4 regions of the Solibacillus sp. FSL K6-1523 genome follow, and region 4 is predicted to be linked to each of the others. Evidence: riboswitches for the same ligand, from Rfam matches in the RefSeq annotation. Region 4 holds a riboswitch; each other region holds the start of a gene.

Region 1 (4,220 bases), 1.4 Mb from region 4:
AAAACGTATTTTATATAATTACGGCCTACGCCATGAACTATCGTTTATCTACTTTTGCGGTAATGAAATCACCAATATATTGAATAATAAATACGACAATCAAAATTAAAACAGTTGCCACGAATGTCACGTCTTGGCGGTTACGCTGGAAGCCATCTAAAAACGCTGAAGTTCCAAGTCCACCTGCACCAATAATCCCCGCCATTGCCGTGTAACCAACGAGTGCAACAGCTGTTACTGTAAGCCCCGAAATTAATGCTGGTAAACTTTCTGGAATGAGTACTTTCCATATAATTGTCGACGTTTTAGCACCCATTGAACGAGCCGCTTCAATTACCCCTTTATCAATTTCACGTAAGGCGATTAACACCATTCGCGCATAAAACGGTGCCGCACCAATAATAAGTGCCGGTAAAGCCGCATTAGCACCACGAATTGTGCCAAGTAAAAATTTTGTGAATGGAATGAGTAAAATAATTAAGACGATAAATGGAATCGAACGGAAAATATTCACGACTGAACCCGTTAGAAAATGGACGATTTTATTAGCCCATAGCTGATTATCACTCGTTAAAAATAGGACAATCCCGATAATTAAACCAAGTACAAATGTTACAGCAGTTGCGACAGCCGTCATATAAACTGTTTCATAAGTTGCAGCGAGCATCTTTGCCCAATCTACATTCGGAAATAATTGCTCAATCATGTTCAATCACCTCCGTTTGAACTTTATGTTGCGCAAGTAATTCTAAAGCAGCATTAATTTGATCACTCGAACCTTCAATATGTATAAATAATGTACCGAGTGGACCACTTGTTGTATTGGAAATTTTGCCATGTACAATGTTCACGACAATATCAAATTGCTTAATGATTTGTGAAATGACCGGTTGCTCTGTTGTTTGTCCTACAAAGCCAAGCTTCACAATTTTCCCTGATGGATAGTTCGCTAAAATTTGCTCAAGTGATGCTTGCATTTCCTGCGTTTCACCAGATATTTGTGCCATAAAGTTTTTCGTTATTGGCGCTTGCGGATTTTGGAATACTTGTAGTACCTCCCCTTGCTCCACTACTTTACCTGCTTCCATTACAGCAACGCGGTCACAAATTTTCCGAATAACATGCATTTCATGTGTAATGAGTACAATTGTTAATCCGATTTTTTTATTAATATCGAGTAATAACTCTAAAATCGAATCCGTCGTTTCTGGGTCGAGTGCAGAAGTTGCTTCGTCACATAATAAAACTTCCGGATTATTGGCAAGTGCACGGGCAATGCCGACACGCTGTTTTTGACCACCTGATAATTGGGATGGATACGCTTTCCCTCGTCCTGCTAGTCCAACAAGCTCAATGAGTTCCTCTACACGTTTTGCTCGTTCTTCTTTTGGTACACCCGCAATTTCAAGTGGGAAGGCGATATTATCTTCCACTGTACGTGACCAAAGTAAATTGAAGTGTTGGAAAATCATGCTGATCTTTTGTCTTGCATCTCGCAGCTTTTTCCCAGATGCCTTTGAAATATCATTGCCATTAATAATGACCGAACCAACTGTTGGTTTTTCTAAGCCATTTAATAGTCGAATCATCGTACTTTTACCAGCACCACTGTAACCGATAATACCGTAGATTTCACCTTGTTTAATCGATAAATTTACTTGGTCTACGGCTTTTAGTTCACCGTTTTTTGTCTTATAAACTTTCGATATATTTTGTAAATCAATCATTTTTTGAACTCCTTCGATTTGAAATAACTAATTCGTTATTTTCAAAACACATTTTTTCGTGTGGGTCGATTCATTTTGTAAAGAAAATACAAAAAACCTTTCCACGACGACAAGTAGAAAGGTTTTCACACATTTATGTTGAACCGTTCTCTCATCTCTCAAAGTTAAACTTTGTGTGATTTGGCACCTTTTCATCATACAATGCTGGTTGCCGGGCTTCATAGGGCACTTCCCTCCGCCTCTCTTCATAAGAGTAACGCTATTAAGTTTTTATTTATAAATGATACTCTATCACGTTAAATTAGGAACGTCAATCATTTTTTTAATATTGCAAATAAAAACGGTACAGATTGAAACGCATATACCTTTTCCCTAATTTCACCATTGTTTGCAATGATTAAACACGGCACACTTTCCACTTGCATGTCCATTGCAAAATTGCCTAAATAATTGATATTCGCCATACCAATCGGCAAATCTGGCAGTAACTCTTCAATTACCGTTAACATTTTTGACGCTACATCACATGTCCCACATAGTGGTGTATATAAATAAAACGCACACTGCTCTCCGCTTTGTAGCTGCTCTATCCATTGTTCTTTCGTCCATTCTTCCATACTACTATCAGCCTTCTTTTACTAAAAATTTCGCATCTTTAAGAAGCTCTATTAAAACAGAAGCTGGCGTCTCTGCCACTTCAATATATTGCTTTGGAATGATTAAATGCTGCGCTTCAGAATAAGTACGATTCATCAACTTGCGCAATTTTTCTCCATTTTTATCAACATCGAACATCGTTACCATTTCATATTGCTCGTACGGCGTTAATAATGCAATTAATTCATCTTCACTTATTGTACCATTCGTGCAAAGTATGAAGACTTGTTCAGCAAGTAAAGGGGCAATTTGAAGCTTATCTGAGCGCCCTTCTACGATAATGCATTTCTCCATTATTAAACCTCCTACTTAAGCTAAAAAAACGCTAAAACCTGTATGTACAGATTTTAGCGTAAGGATTATTACTGTTCAATAAATTGAGTGTAAGCGTCTGCATCCAGTAATTCTTCTAACTCAGCTTCATTTGTTAATTCGATAACAACCATCCATGCTTGTTCGTATGGAGATTCGTTAACAAACTCTGGGTTGTCAGATAACTCTTCGTTTACTGATACAACTTTACCTGAAAGCGGTGCATATAATTCTGAAACTGTTTTAACAGATTCTACGCTACCGAATGGTTGATCTTTCGTAATATCGTCGCCAGCTTCTGGTAGCTCAACGAATACGATATCACCAAGTTCAGATTGTGCGAAGTGCGTAATACCGATTGTTGCTTTGCCGTCCTCAATTTTTACCCATTCGTGCTCTTTAGTATATTTCAATTCTTTTGGTGTGTTCATGATAACCCCTCCAAGTAATATGTAGTATATTCATGTTCAGTTTGCCATAAATCGTTCGGAAATTCAATATGTTACACGGTTTATTTCCAAGTTTCTAAGAAGTCAGACTCCTTAAATCCTAATGTTAATTTTTTACCATCTGTAACGAGTGGTCGTTTAATTAACATACCATCCGATGCTAGTAATGCTAATTGTTCCGCTTCAGTCATTGTTTCCAATTTATCTTTCAAACCAAGCTCACGATACTTTATGCCTGACGTGTTGAAAAACTTCTTCAAAGGCAAGCCACTCTCTTTATAAATTGCAGCTAACTCCTCTACAGTAGGTGTTTGTTCGACGATATTTCTAATTTCATATGTAATCCCATTTTCATCGAACCATTTTTGTGCTTTTTTACAAGTTGTACATTTTGGGTATTGAATCAATTGAATTGTCATAAAAGTGCTCCTTTTTTGCAATCTACTTTCTTCTATTATATCGGATTCACTTACACAATTCAAAAATCGGATGCGGCGTCCCACATCCGATCTGGCGTCCTGACACAATTATGCCAAGGATCCATTACTTACTTATACAACATATTTTGCCGCTTCAATTAATTTAACTGATGCTTCACGTTTTTTCGGAATAAGGTTGTAAGGATTATTACGAGTTAATTTACGTAATGCCGATAAGATTATACGTCCTGCATCCCCTTCAACTGTCGCAAGCAATGTTTCTTTTGCTTCTTTTTCGATTTCTGCAAATGCTTCTTGGCAGAAAATTTGCGTGTACAGAATCTTTTGTGCAGCTTTTTCTTCCCCATCACGTGCGATTGCTTTTTGTGTACGGATGACTGCTGATTCCATTGCGTATAATTGGTTGGCGATATTCGCAATGTTCACTAATACTTCTTGCTCTTGATCTAATTTAGCACCAAAACGTTGTGCTGCCGCGCCCGCCGCAAGAACCGCAATTTTCTTCGCGTTTTTCACTAAATATTTTTCTTGCTCTAATGCCGCTTCGCCAATTTCTTCAGGCATTAGCATTAATAATTCATTTTGTAAGTCTTGTGCTACTTGTAATAACGGTAATTCACCTTTTAATGCTTTCT
Region 2 (4,220 bases), 1.7 Mb from region 4:
AAAAACTCCTTTTCATTTATTAAGATTACGTACTTGCGCAAGGGGGTTCACTATTTGCAAGTACGCTATTACCAAGTAGTTTAAACGATGCTGCAACATAATTTACATTACTTGGTTTATAATCCTTATTCTATTACTCGGTTTTAACTTTGTCAATAATACTTATAGAGTTACTTGGTTTTAATTTCAGCAACTTGCCCCTAACGAAATGATGAAAGGCGGACAAGTTTCTTCTACTATAATCAATTACGCCTCGGCGTAATTGTGTCCAGATTTTTTCGAGCTTGCTTTGCTCGAAAAAATTCCTTTTAAAAATCTGTGACATCCGCCAGAGGCTAACTTGATTCATCAGGGGTTTAACCCCCTGATGAATCAAGTTAAGCTTGAGTTTCTACTTCTAAAGTAGACGCAACTTTTGCTAAAGCTTGTTCTAAATCTGCAATAATATCTTCCGCTGCTTCTAAACCGATCGATAAGCGAATGAGCTCCTCGGATACACCAGCCACTTTTAATTCTTCCGCTGATAATTGTTGGTGTGTTGTCGATGCTGGGTGGATAATTAATGAACGTGCGTCCCCTACGTTTGCTACGTGTGAGAATAATTCCACGTTATCAATGACTTGACGACCTGCTTCACGTCCACCTTTAATGCCAAATGTTAAAATCGAGCCAAACCCATTTTTCAAATACTTCTTCGCTAATTCATGTGAAGGGAAATCTTCAAAGCCGTTATAGTTTACATAGTCCACGAATGGGTGGTTACGTAAATATTCCGCTACTTTTAATGCATTTTCATTATGGCGTACGATACGCAAATGAAGCGTTTCTAGCCCTTGTAAAAAGTTAAATGCTGCGTCTGCTGATAATGTTGGACCGAAATCACGTAACAGTTGAACACGTAGCTTTGTGGCAAATGCAGCCCCTGCTGTATCAATTCCGTAACGAAGTCCGTGATATGACGTATCTGGCTCTGTAAATCCTGGATGACGTCCTTGTGTCCAATCAAATTTCCCTGCATCCACGACAATACCACCAATTGTCGTACCGTGACCGCCAATCCATTTCGTAGCCGAGTGAATGACAACATCCGCGCCAAATTCAATTGGGTTCCCACCATATGGCGAAGCAAATGTGCTATCGATTAATAATGGTAATCCGTTTTCATGTGCAATTGTCGCAACTGCTTCAATATCTAACACATTTAAGCTTGGGTTCCCGATAATTTCTGCAAATACAGCCTTTGTTTTATCTGTAATTGCACTGCGGAAGTTTTCTGGGTCTGTTTCATCCACAAATTTCACCGTAATACCGTAGCGTGGTAATGTTGTGGCAAATAAATTATACGTACCACCGTAAAGCGATCCTGCTGCAACAATCTCGTCTCCAGCGCCTGCTAAGTTTAAAATTGAAAAGGCAATTGCTGCTGCACCAGATGAAAGTGCTACTGCCGCTGATCCCCCTTCCAATAACGCAACACGTTCTTCAAAAGCACCTACAGTAGGGTTCATAATACGCGAATAAATATTGCCCGCTTCTTCTAATGCAAATAATCGCTGCGCATGAGCAGTGTCTTTAAATGCATAAGCCGTTGAACGATAAATTGGTACAGCAATCGCACCCGTTACAGGATCTGGCTTTTGTCCACCGTGTAATAATAATGTTTCTGGTCGTAAATTTGTCATGAATAATAACCTCCAAAATAGTTTTCGATGGTAAAGTCGGTGTTATAGAGGAGGAGTTTTTTTGAATGAAAAAAAACCCTCTTCAGCTAAGAAGAGGGTTTGCAAATGAGCAAGTTTGCCTCCTCTTATCTTTCAAAATGCACATTGCATTTTGTAGGAAGTAGCACCTTAGTCAGTTCGTCACTCACTGGTTGCCGGGCATCACAGGGCCTATTCCCTCCGCCGCTCTTGATAAGAGTATGTGATTCATGTTCCATCGTTGTTTCACAGTATAAAACAGATCCTACCATTCCGTCAACAGTTAATTTAAAATTTTCTGATTTTCATATATTTTAAGATACCTCTCGAAACAAGTTAGTTGGAGTCGTGCCCGCGAAAAGCGGCCGGATCGGATTGGAAATCTACTCCACCTTTTTCGGAAAGATTTTAAAAGTTGGATTCTTTAGTTAAATATATATAAAATAAACTTAAAGGAACGTTCCTTAACTTTTATTTTTACATAGGGGGAGAATTTCACATGCAAACAAGAGAACTTTTACGTAGTCACACATCGGTTCGAAAATATTCAGGTGAACAAATTTCAAAAGAGACAATTGTTGATTTAATCGAAACTGCACAAATGGCGGCTAGCTCACATTTCGTACAAGCGTATAGTGTTATTTGGGTCACGGATGAGGAGAAAAAGGCAAAACTAGGTGAGTTATCCAAAAATGATTTCCAGTTCAAAACAGCGGGAGCTTCCTTCTTATTTTGCGTGGATTTCAAGCGTCTACAAGTTGCCGGTCAAAAACACGGTGTTGATATTGTAACGGATTCAGCAGAAAACTTACTTGTTGGTGTAGCGGACGTTTCATTATTCGCACAAAACTTTGTCATTGCAGCTGAAGCGATGGGCTACGGTATTTGCTATATTGGTGGAGCGCGTAACAATCCTGCTGAAATTAGCGAGCTATTTAATTTACCAGATCATGTATTCCCGTTATTTGCGATGACGATTGGTACGCCGACAAAGCGCAATGAAACAAAACCTCGTCTACCAGTAGCAGCGGTATTACACGAAAATAGCTATGATGTAGATCAATACGAAACATTATTAGCTGACTATGATGCCATGATGGAATCTTACTATGCAAGTCGTTCTTCCAATCAAAAGATGGCGACTTGGACGAAGCAAATGGCGGATTATTTAGTTGATCAAAAACGCCCATTCATGAAAGATTTCCTTGCAACAAAAGGCTTTACGTGGAAATAATCGCATCACCCCACACCATTTTAACACTCTGTTAACATGGTGTTTTTTTAAGCTTAGTAGCATGCCTTTTTAACTAATAGAATCAGTACTTTGCATTCACTCTTTTATTATGATTAGATATTTTAGCAATTCATATTACTCATTACGACTGAGGTTTTTTATGCTATTTTTTGCTATTATAAAGTGACTCATGTTATTAGGAGGTAGAGGAAATGTCGACTCCATTCATTGCGAAATCATTAGAGCGTCAACATTTGAAATCTGCTCGGAAGTATTCACTAATCATTTCTGATATTAATGTTGCATTAACTAAAATCCATCATCAAATTACAGATCAAATAGAACACTCAAAATATGAAGCTGTCACTGCATTTGCCAACCAATACATTGCCCATACATCCATTTGGCAACTTAAATTTGTGAGCAACTTTGAAAATCCTGAAGTGGTACTCATGCAAATTTTCCATTTAGACTATATTTTCAAAAATGAGCCTACTGATCATTTTTCAACCGAGCGAGAACTGTTAAACTTGCAATGGCAAAAGTTCGCGGATGTCATGCTATATACAGAACAACAACTTCAACTGCGTGAACAAAAAATGCTTCACTATATTCAAAATTACTAATATATATAAGAAAAGGCAGAGACGCTGTATCAACATCTCTGCCCTTTCCCTTTTTATATTCTTTTACAAACCTTCGATAATAATGTTTTTTACAGGTTGGAACTGTTCGCCAGTTTTTGCATACGTCATAACGATGCGGTCACCCTCTTGTAAATAAATCGCAAGTGGTACGATTTCTGAACTTACGATAAAGTTTTCACCCGAATTCATTAAGAATGAAACGAGTGTAAAATTACCGACACGCTCTTTATACACACGAACAACCTCACCTGTTACGGTAGCTTCTTCCGCTTTAGATGTGCCATCCACTATACTACTGCCACTATTTAAAGCCGTTTTATATAGTCTTAATGCCTCTTTTGGTGTGGAAGCAAAGGCTTTAACTTCAGGGTTCGCTGCGGAAACGATGAAATAATTTTGTAGGAAACCATTTGCATCAAGTACACCGGTTAACCAGCTCGCCTCGCCATAGAAGTTATAAAGAATTGGCATTTCGCCTTCCCATTTCTTCTCGATAAATTCCTTTTCAATAATTTGCAGTGCCCCTTGCGAATCCATGTATGATTCTTCTAAATTGCCCGTATAATATGTTGCCGCGCCTGTACGAGCATGCGTCAACGAATAACCAAGCATGGAATCAATACCCTCTTTTGGACTTGT
Region 3 (4,220 bases), 1.3 Mb from region 4:
CACCTTTTTTCACGATTGCTTCATCGACATTAGCAAATTTCGTGAAATTGTTTTTGAATAAACCAGCAAGTTCAGCTGCCTTTTTATCATAAGCGGCTTTATCTGCCCATGCATCACGAGGGTTTAATACTTCAGTTGGAACACCTTCAATAGCTACTGGAATGTTTAATCCGAATACTGCGTCTTGAATTGTTTCAACGTCGTTTAATTTGCCTTCGATTGCTGCGCGTACCATTGCACGTGTATAAGAAAGCTTCATACGGCTACCTACACCGTATTCGCCACCAGTCCAACCAGTGTTAACTAAAAATACTTGTGAACCGTGCTCGTCAATTTTCTTACCTAATTGATCTGCATAAACTGTCGCAGGAAGTGGTAAGAATGGAGAACCGAAACATGTTGAGAATACTGGTTCTGGCTCAGTAACGCCGCGCTCTGTACCTGCTAATTTAGAAGTGAAACCACTTAAGAAATGATACATTGCTTGCTCTTTTGTTAATTTAGAAACTGGAGGTAACACACCGAATGCATCCGCAGTTAAAAATACGATTGTTTTAGGGTGACCTGCTACAGATGGTAATACAATATTGTCGATATAATCGATCGGATATGCAACACGTGTGTTTTCAGTTAATGAAACATCATCGTAGTCACATACGCGTGTTTCTGGATCTACTACTACGTTTTCTAAAACTGAACCGAATTTAATTGCATTGTAAATTTCAGGCTCTTTTTCAGCTGAAAGATTGATTGTTTTTGCATAGCAACCACCTTCAATATTGAACACACCATTATCAGACCAACCATGCTCATCATCACCGATTAATTTACGGTCAGCATCCGCAGATAAAGTTGTTTTACCCGTACCAGATAAACCGAAGAATAAAGCGACGTCGCCTTCTTCACCAACGTTTGCAGAGCAGTGCATTGGGAATATTCCTTGTTCAGGTAGTAAGTAGTTCATAATACCAAAGATTGATTTTTTCATTTCGCCAGCGTATTCTGTACCACCGATTAAAATGATTTTCTTTTCAAGTGATGTAATGATAAATGTTTCTGAATCTGTGCCATCAACAGCAGGATCTGCTTTGAAGTTTGGTGCAGATACGATTGTAAAATCTGTAGCATGTGAAGCTAAATCTTCTGCAGTTGGACGGATGAATAATTGATGACAGAAAAGGTTGTGCCAAGCATATTCGTTAATTACTTTAATTGATAATTGAGATGCTTTATCGGCACCTGCAAAACCATTAAATACGAATAATTCATCGCGTTCTTTTAAGTAATTAATAACTTTAATATAAAGATTGTCGAAAACTTCAGATGAAATTGGACGATTCACTTTACCCCAGTCAATTTTTTCTTTAGAGCCATCTTCTTCAACTGTATATTTATCTTTAGGAGAGCGTCCTGTATATTTACCTGTTTCAGCGCGTAATGCACCATCAACTGTTAATGTTGCTTCACCACGTGATGTCGCTTTTTCAACTAATTGTGGTACTGATAATTGATTGTTAATATTTTCCCCGTTTAAAAGTTCTTTCAGCTCGTTAGCAATTTCTACCGAATTCATCGATTAAATACCATCCTTTTTTCATAGTATTCCCTTGTGGAGGGGAGTGGTTTGTTAATTCAAAAATAGTATAACACATTGCCTCCAATTATCTATACTAATTAGAGAAAAATTTTTTTCATATTTAGGAAAGTTTTAAAAATAAGACAAAATTAATTGACGTTAAAACGTTTTTAACGTAAGATGTTTAATTGAACGGATACTCTTATCCCGAGCTGGTGGAGGGTCAGGCCCTATGAAACCCGGCAACCTGCAATACGTGTCATAACGTAACGTGTTGGTGCCAACCTGATGCAAGGGGAATTTCCCTTGAACGATAAGAGTGAAAGGTAACGAAACATATTCCCCCTTTCCTCACGCGTGGTAAGCGCAACTATGTGAGTGAAGGGGTTTTTTTATTTTGGTGTTCTTTATAGGGTCAATAAGGGATGAAATAATTCCTGTGAATCGTAAAGAGGCAAAATGTGATTTTACAAATGAATTCTAATTTTAATCATAAATAAATAACCTTTCAAAACCCTCGTGTTAAAGCAGTGAAGCTTGGCGTTTATAATTAGCTTGTTTTTAGCGGAAGTCCCCCATCTTCATAAGTGGGGATGAAAGTAAAAACAAAATTTGAATTATAACCGGACATGGGTAACGAGTACCGTATCAATTTAGCAAAGTGACCTAGGAGGAAATGAAATGAAAAATCGTCGACTGTTTACATCAGAAAGTGTAACAGAAGGGCATCCAGATAAAATTTGCGATCAAATTTCAGATGCCATTTTAGATGCTATTTTAGCAGAAGATCCGAATGCACGTGTAGCTTGTGAAACTACGGTAACAACAGGCTTAGTATTAGTTTCTGGAGAAATTACAACGTCAACATATGTAGATATGAAGGGAATTATCCGTGATACAGTAGCAGGTATCGGTTATACGCGCGGTAAATACGGCTTTGACGCAGAAAACTTGGCGGTTCTTGTAGCTGTTGGTGAACAATCACCTGACATCGCGCAAGGTGTTGACCAAGCATTAGAAGCACGTGAAGGCTCGATGACAGATGAAGAGTTAGAAGCAATTGGCGCGGGTGACCAAGGTTTAATGTTTGGTTATGCATGTAACGAAACACCAGAGCTTATGCCGTTACCAATTTCATTAGCACATAAATTAGCACGTCGTTTAGCAGAAGTTCGTAAATCAGGCGAGCTTGCGTATTTACGTCCAGATGGTAAAACACAAGTAACGATTGAGTATGATGAAAACGATCAACCAGTGCGTGTTGATACAATTGTTATTTCAACACAACATGATGAAGAAGCAACATTAGAGCAAATTCAAGCAGATATGAAAGCATATGTGATTCAACCAATCGTACCGGCTGAATTATTAGATGAAGCGACGAAATACTTCATCAACCCAACAGGTCGTTTCGTTATTGGTGGACCTAAAGGTGATGCAGGTTTAACAGGTCGTAAAATTATCGTTGATACGTACGGCGGTTATGCACGTCACGGTGGTGGAGCATTCTCTGGTAAGGATGCAACAAAAGTTGACCGTTCAGCAGCATATGCAGCACGTTACGTTGCAAAAAATATTGTAGCAGCAGGACTTGCGGATCGTGCAGAAGTACAACTGGCATACGCAATTGGCGTTGCACAACCTGTATCAATTGCTGTCGATACATTCGGTACAGGAAAAGTGGAAGAAAGCCAAATGGTGGAGTGGGTACGTGAATTATTCGACCTACGCCCAGCAGGCATTATTAAAATGCTTGATCTACGTCGTCCAATTTATAAACAAACAGCAGCATACGGTCACTTCGGTCGTACAGATCTAGATGTTTCTTGGGAAAAGACAGATAAAGCAGCAGCATTACAGGAAAAAGCAGGTTTATAATTAAGATAGAATGTTAATCGTAAAATAGCTAAAGTTTGAAAGTGCCGAAACGCTGATGTAATCATTGTTTTGGCACTTTTTTACTTTTCGGCAAAATATTAAATGCATGTATTTTGGGCACAAAAAAGAAATGAGCCATTGTTGCACTCATTTCTTTCTGTACCTTCGTATCTGATCACATACATCCGCGTGATTTCTGTTCTATTGCATCTTCAACTTTGGATAATCCGTAATCGTACCAAAATCCCAAATATCAGTATCCCAACCAATGTAGATTGTTACTTCTGTTCCTTCTTTCATTTCGACAGTTGTGTGGGGGGTTCCTTTTCCAGTATCATCTGATTGTCCTGTTGTATCACTGTCGTAATAGCTGCTAGTTATGCTTCCACCAAAATAAACCAGCCCGACCAAGCCGCCTACATTATTACCAGTTCCCTCTACACTGCCTGTCGCGTAGCTATTTTTTATGCTTCCATAACCACGAACCAATCCGACCAATCCGCCTACATCGGAATTTCCCTTCACACTGCCAGTCGCGTAGCTATTTTCTATGCTTACATCACCATATCCGACCAATCCGCCTACATCGGAATTTCCCTTCACACTACCTGTCGCGTAGCTATTTTTTATGCTTCCATCACTAATTCCGACCAATCCGCCTACATCATTACGAGTTCCCTCTACACTTCCAGTTGCGTAGCTATTTTCTATGCTTCCAATGCTCCCCCCGGCCAATCCGCCTACTTGCCACTCTCCAATCACACTG
Region 4 (4,220 bases):
TTTTACAATAGAGAAAGTTAATCGAATCGCATAATAAACACCATAAATCATAGCTAATAATATAAGGAAAATTATTATTTGACCTATCCATGCTCCCATCACTTGTCCCACCTTATTTACGTCTTAAATTGATGATCTTTTCATTAATGACTGAATAATCAGTTCTATAAATAGTGTAGCACATTTATAATTATAGGTGCGAGATGAATATGGTTCAAAAAAGATTGACTGTTTCCACAGATGATACGTTGATGTTTATAAGGAAACTCAAGGTAAATATTGCACAAAAATTACTCCAAAATATAGGTTTGATAACCGATATAAGTATTAATTCAGAAAATTATATATGTGAAGAGGGGAATCATTACATGAATATTAGTACCGCTGCATCTTATCAAACAAAAGCTTTCTATGCGAAAAACACCGCCAAGATGGACACTGGGGGAAGGGCATTTAATATCCCCCAAACGATAGCGACTACACAAAAAGACTCATCTACTGTTTATGAAGAACTTTCTAGTAAATACGATGTTCGAAGTGCTACTTTTGAAGAAATTGTTGAAATATCCAATGCATTATTTGAGGCAGGAGAAATATCTTCCAAAGAACATATGCTTATGACATTTGATTTCGAGCGTGCTACTAACCATTTAAAACAAAATGTACCAGGTGTTCCATCTAGTTTTAATATGTGTGAAACACCTGCTGATAGGAATGGGCGCAGAGATTGGATTGCTGAGTTTGGGGCAAGAGCATCAAAAAATTTTAAGTTTGGCAATTTAATCGGTTATCAAAGTAATATGAAAGCTGTTAATATATTGCAAAGACTCAGCACAAAAGTAAAATAGGGACCTCGTAAAATAATACATTTTTAAGGGTGGAACAGGCAGCCGCCACACCAATACTAATCATTGGTCTTATAAGAGATGCAGATTGTCACCTGCCAAATAACTTATCATTCGTGTAACACCTACATCTGCAATTAAGTATGGGGTTACCAAACTTGATTATGAGTATTCGTCGTAAATCAACTTTACGACCTTAGGAGAGAATGCACTTGTTAAAGAATAGATATATTAGCATAGTTTTTGTTATATTGATTGCGAGTGCAGTCTTTCTATTATATACACTAAAGATTGGCCAATCCGGCGGTTCTATACATAAACCAGTAGAACAGGCTACATCAATAAGCAAAGAGCAAACCGGTGAAAAGAAAACATTATCCATGATGGAAGCTGTGCTCCTTGGATATGAAGAGGCGAAGAAGTATACAGAAGAAGAACCCTTGCTTATCCATTTGACAAGTACAGATGATACGACTAGTTCGCAAGGAAAAAATGAAGGTGCGGACGGTAAAAGAATTGCGTGGAATGTTCTATTTGGGAGTAAAAAGGGGAATATTCATATTAACCTATATATCAATGATGGAAAAGTCGATGCCTGGATGAGCGAGGACGATAACAATTTGCTTCAGAAGGGACAATATGCTGTTTCTGACATTAAAATTGATTCTCCCGAGGCAATTAAAAAAGCGATTGAAGTATTGGATATACAGCCAGAGGATCCTAAAGTAGAGGATGACTGGATTAAGGGGTATCATTTTAGTATTTCTGGATTTCTTACTGACCCAAACTCCTCTGAACGACGTTATTTGCTTAGAATCATGGGGATTTCACCGAATTCTCCTAACAGCGAGAATGACAGCTTAAGGATGACCGTATTTTTTGATGTCAAAACAGGCGAAATGGTGAATGCTTCTGAGATGACTGGTTACGACAAGGATGATCGTACAGACTGGAAGGAAGTAGAGCTTGAAAAGATGCCAAGCAATAAGTGATTGTTGGAAGGAACGATGGAAAATAACTTAAGAGAAGAGCGATTAGTGTCAGGATTTTGGCGATTTACAATGTTCTGGTAACACATTTTTAAGAATTATTGCAAAATTCCCAAATCCATGTTACGATGGTTAACAATTCAATAAGACTTATCAAGAGAAGCGGAGGGGAATGGCCCGATGAAGCTTCAGCAACCTCTAATTTAGATTAGAAAGGTGCTACTTCCAGCAAGGGATTTTCCCTTGAAAGATAAGAGCGAACTTAGAGTCCCTCATTCTTTTTCTGGAATGAGGGATTTTTGATTTTAATAAAGAAAAATTGGGGGAACGAGCATGCCTATTAACATTCAAAAACAATTACCAGCTGGGGAATTACTGCGACAAGAGAAAATTTTCGTAATGGAAGAAGACCGCGCGAAAACACAGCAAATTCGTCCGTTAAATATTTTAGTGTTTAATTTAATGCCGGAAAAGGAAAAAACGGAGCTACAACTTTTACGCTTACTTGGCAATACACCATTACAAGTGAACGTGACATTTTTAAACACAGCTACATACGAATCCAAAAATGTCTCGAAGTCACATTTAGACACGTTTTATCAAACATTTGATGAAATTAAACATCGCCGCTATGACGGACTCATTATTACTGGGGCTCCTGTTGAAAAGATGGAATTTGAAGAGGTTGGTTATTGGCAAGAGATTCAGGAAGTGATGGATTGGGCGGATAAAAATGTCACGTCGATTATGCATATATGTTGGGGAGCACAAGCGGCATTATACCATCGCTTCGGCATAGGGAAATTTGAATTACCGAAAAAATGCTCGGGTATTTATTCACATGTTATAACGGATTTAACCGTAGATTTAGTGCGCGGCTTCAGTGATCATTATGTCGCACCACATTCACGTCATACCTCGGTTTCGATTGAGGAAGTCCGCGCCCATCCAGAATTGCGTTTGTTGAGTTATTCAGATGATGCTGGGGTATTTATCGTCCAATCAAAAAATAATAAGCATATTATGATTACCGGTCATTTAGAATACGATGCAACAACACTATCGGATGAATATTTCCGTGATTTGGAGAAGGACCCGGAACAAACAGAAATTCCGGTCAATTACTTCCCAAATAATGATCCACAAAAAGAACCAAAAAATACTTGGCGTGCACATTCACATTTACTATTTTATAACTGGTTGAACTATTATGTGTACCAAGAAACACCATATGAATGGCATTTTGTTGAAGATGCATTAGAATATCATATTTAAAACGAATCTAGCTCCTATCACTAAAATTGACGATAGGAGCTGATTTAATTCATTCATATCTTACTTCAACGCCACCCATGTGCGATCACGTTCCATTTGAAGGTGAACAGGGGTATTGAAAAAGGCGCTTAACTGCTGCTCGGTTAACAAGGCTTGCCGATTTCCTTGATCGTACGCCTGACCATCCTTCATAAGCAAAACGTGAGAAAAACAAGGTAATATTTCTTCTACATGATGCGTTACATAAATAAGTGTCGGTCCACCTGGTTGCTGTGAAATTTTTTCAATCGTTTGCAGCAAATTTTCTCGTTCAATCAAATCTAAACCACCACAAGGTTCATCCAAAATTAATATTTCCGGATTGGCCATTATCGCCCGCGCAATTTGAACGCGCTGTCTTTCCCCTTGAGATAGATGTTCAAACGTTTTATTCGCTAAATGGGCACAATTAAAATGCGTCATTATTTCTACCGCTTTCTTTATATCGGCATCAGTTACTTCTTCAAATAAGCGCAACGCTCCAAACATCCCACTCAGTACAATTTCAACCGCATTGTCCTGCAGATTAAAGTTGTCAATCATCGCATTACTTACCCATCCGATTCGCATTCGAAGCTTTGGAATATACGTTTTACCATACGTTTCTCCCAGCACTTGCACCGTTCCCGCATTTGGCCAAATATAGCCGTTAATCACCTTTAATAAAGTTGTTTTCCCCGAACCATTTAAGCCTAAAATCGCCCAATGCTGATCTCTTTCAACGTGCCAACTGAAATCTTTCAGTATGACTTTTTCATTGCGGTAAAGATGAATATTTTCGATATGTATCATTTAAAACACCTCCACTTCTAATTATGCAATATTTTATAAAATTCAGAAAGTACATGCGGAGATTTTTAATAAAAAAGGCAATACCTCTCAATTGAATAGCATTTCATTACAAACTCAGTAGAATATTCTATATAATAAAAAATCCTCTCAAAACGTTGTTAATCCAGCATTTTAGACGTTTTTTTATCGCCTCCTTTGAAAAAGTTAAGCAAAAAGAATGAATATTCCTTTCAATTTAAATAAAAAACGTTATACTTAAAATCGGTATGAAGCAAGTTAA

Evidence for each region. A riboswitch is a leader RNA that binds a small molecule or an ion and turns the genes downstream of it on or off. The one in region 4 is predicted to bind S-adenosylmethionine.
Region 1: linked by a shared signal. The riboswitch ahead of MHI10_RS16925 (methionine ABC transporter ATP-binding protein) and the one ahead of metA (homoserine O-acetyltransferase MetA) in region 4 are both predicted to bind S-adenosylmethionine.
Region 2: linked by a shared signal. The riboswitch ahead of MHI10_RS01955 (O-acetylhomoserine aminocarboxypropyltransferase/cysteine synthase family protein) and the one ahead of metA (homoserine O-acetyltransferase MetA) in region 4 are both predicted to bind S-adenosylmethionine.
Region 3: linked by a shared signal. The riboswitch ahead of metK (methionine adenosyltransferase) and the one ahead of metA (homoserine O-acetyltransferase MetA) in region 4 are both predicted to bind S-adenosylmethionine.

The regions. Positions count from the first base shown of each region.
Region 1 is NZ_JBBOSU010000001.1:3,486,574-3,490,793, forward strand. It holds gene MHI10_RS16920 (methionine ABC transporter permease) at 38-706, opposite strand; gene MHI10_RS16925 (methionine ABC transporter ATP-binding protein) at 699-1,727, opposite strand; SAM riboswitch class I at 1,876-1,981, opposite strand; gene MHI10_RS16930 (thioredoxin family protein) at 2,042-2,344, opposite strand; gene MHI10_RS16935 (toprim domain-containing protein) at 2,352-2,678, opposite strand; gene gcvH (glycine cleavage system protein GcvH) at 2,747-3,127, opposite strand; gene MHI10_RS16945 (arsenate reductase family protein) at 3,208-3,564, opposite strand; gene MHI10_RS16950 (acyl-CoA dehydrogenase family protein) at 3,697-4,220, opposite strand, start outside.
Region 2 is NZ_JBBOSU010000001.1:397,799-402,018, reverse strand. It holds gene MHI10_RS01955 (O-acetylhomoserine aminocarboxypropyltransferase/cysteine synthase family protein) at 378-1,682, opposite strand; SAM riboswitch class I at 1,805-1,920, opposite strand; gene nfsA (oxygen-insensitive NADPH nitroreductase) at 2,200-2,934, shown strand; gene MHI10_RS01945 (hypothetical protein) at 3,147-3,560, shown strand; gene MHI10_RS01940 (hypothetical protein) at 3,624-4,220, opposite strand, start outside.
Region 3 is NZ_JBBOSU010000001.1:3,379,406-3,383,625, reverse strand. It holds gene pckA (phosphoenolpyruvate carboxykinase (ATP)) at 1-1,573, opposite strand, end outside; SAM riboswitch class I at 1,776-1,896, shown strand; gene metK (methionine adenosyltransferase) at 2,258-3,454, shown strand; gene MHI10_RS16250 (GLUG motif-containing protein) at 3,656-4,220, opposite strand, start outside.
Region 4 is NZ_JBBOSU010000001.1:2,107,459-2,111,678, reverse strand. It holds gene MHI10_RS09995 (hypothetical protein) at 210-848, shown strand; gene MHI10_RS09990 (hypothetical protein) at 1,058-1,837, shown strand; SAM riboswitch class I at 1,982-2,091, shown strand; gene metA (homoserine O-acetyltransferase MetA) at 2,168-3,109, shown strand; gene MHI10_RS09980 (ABC transporter ATP-binding protein) at 3,170-3,940, opposite strand.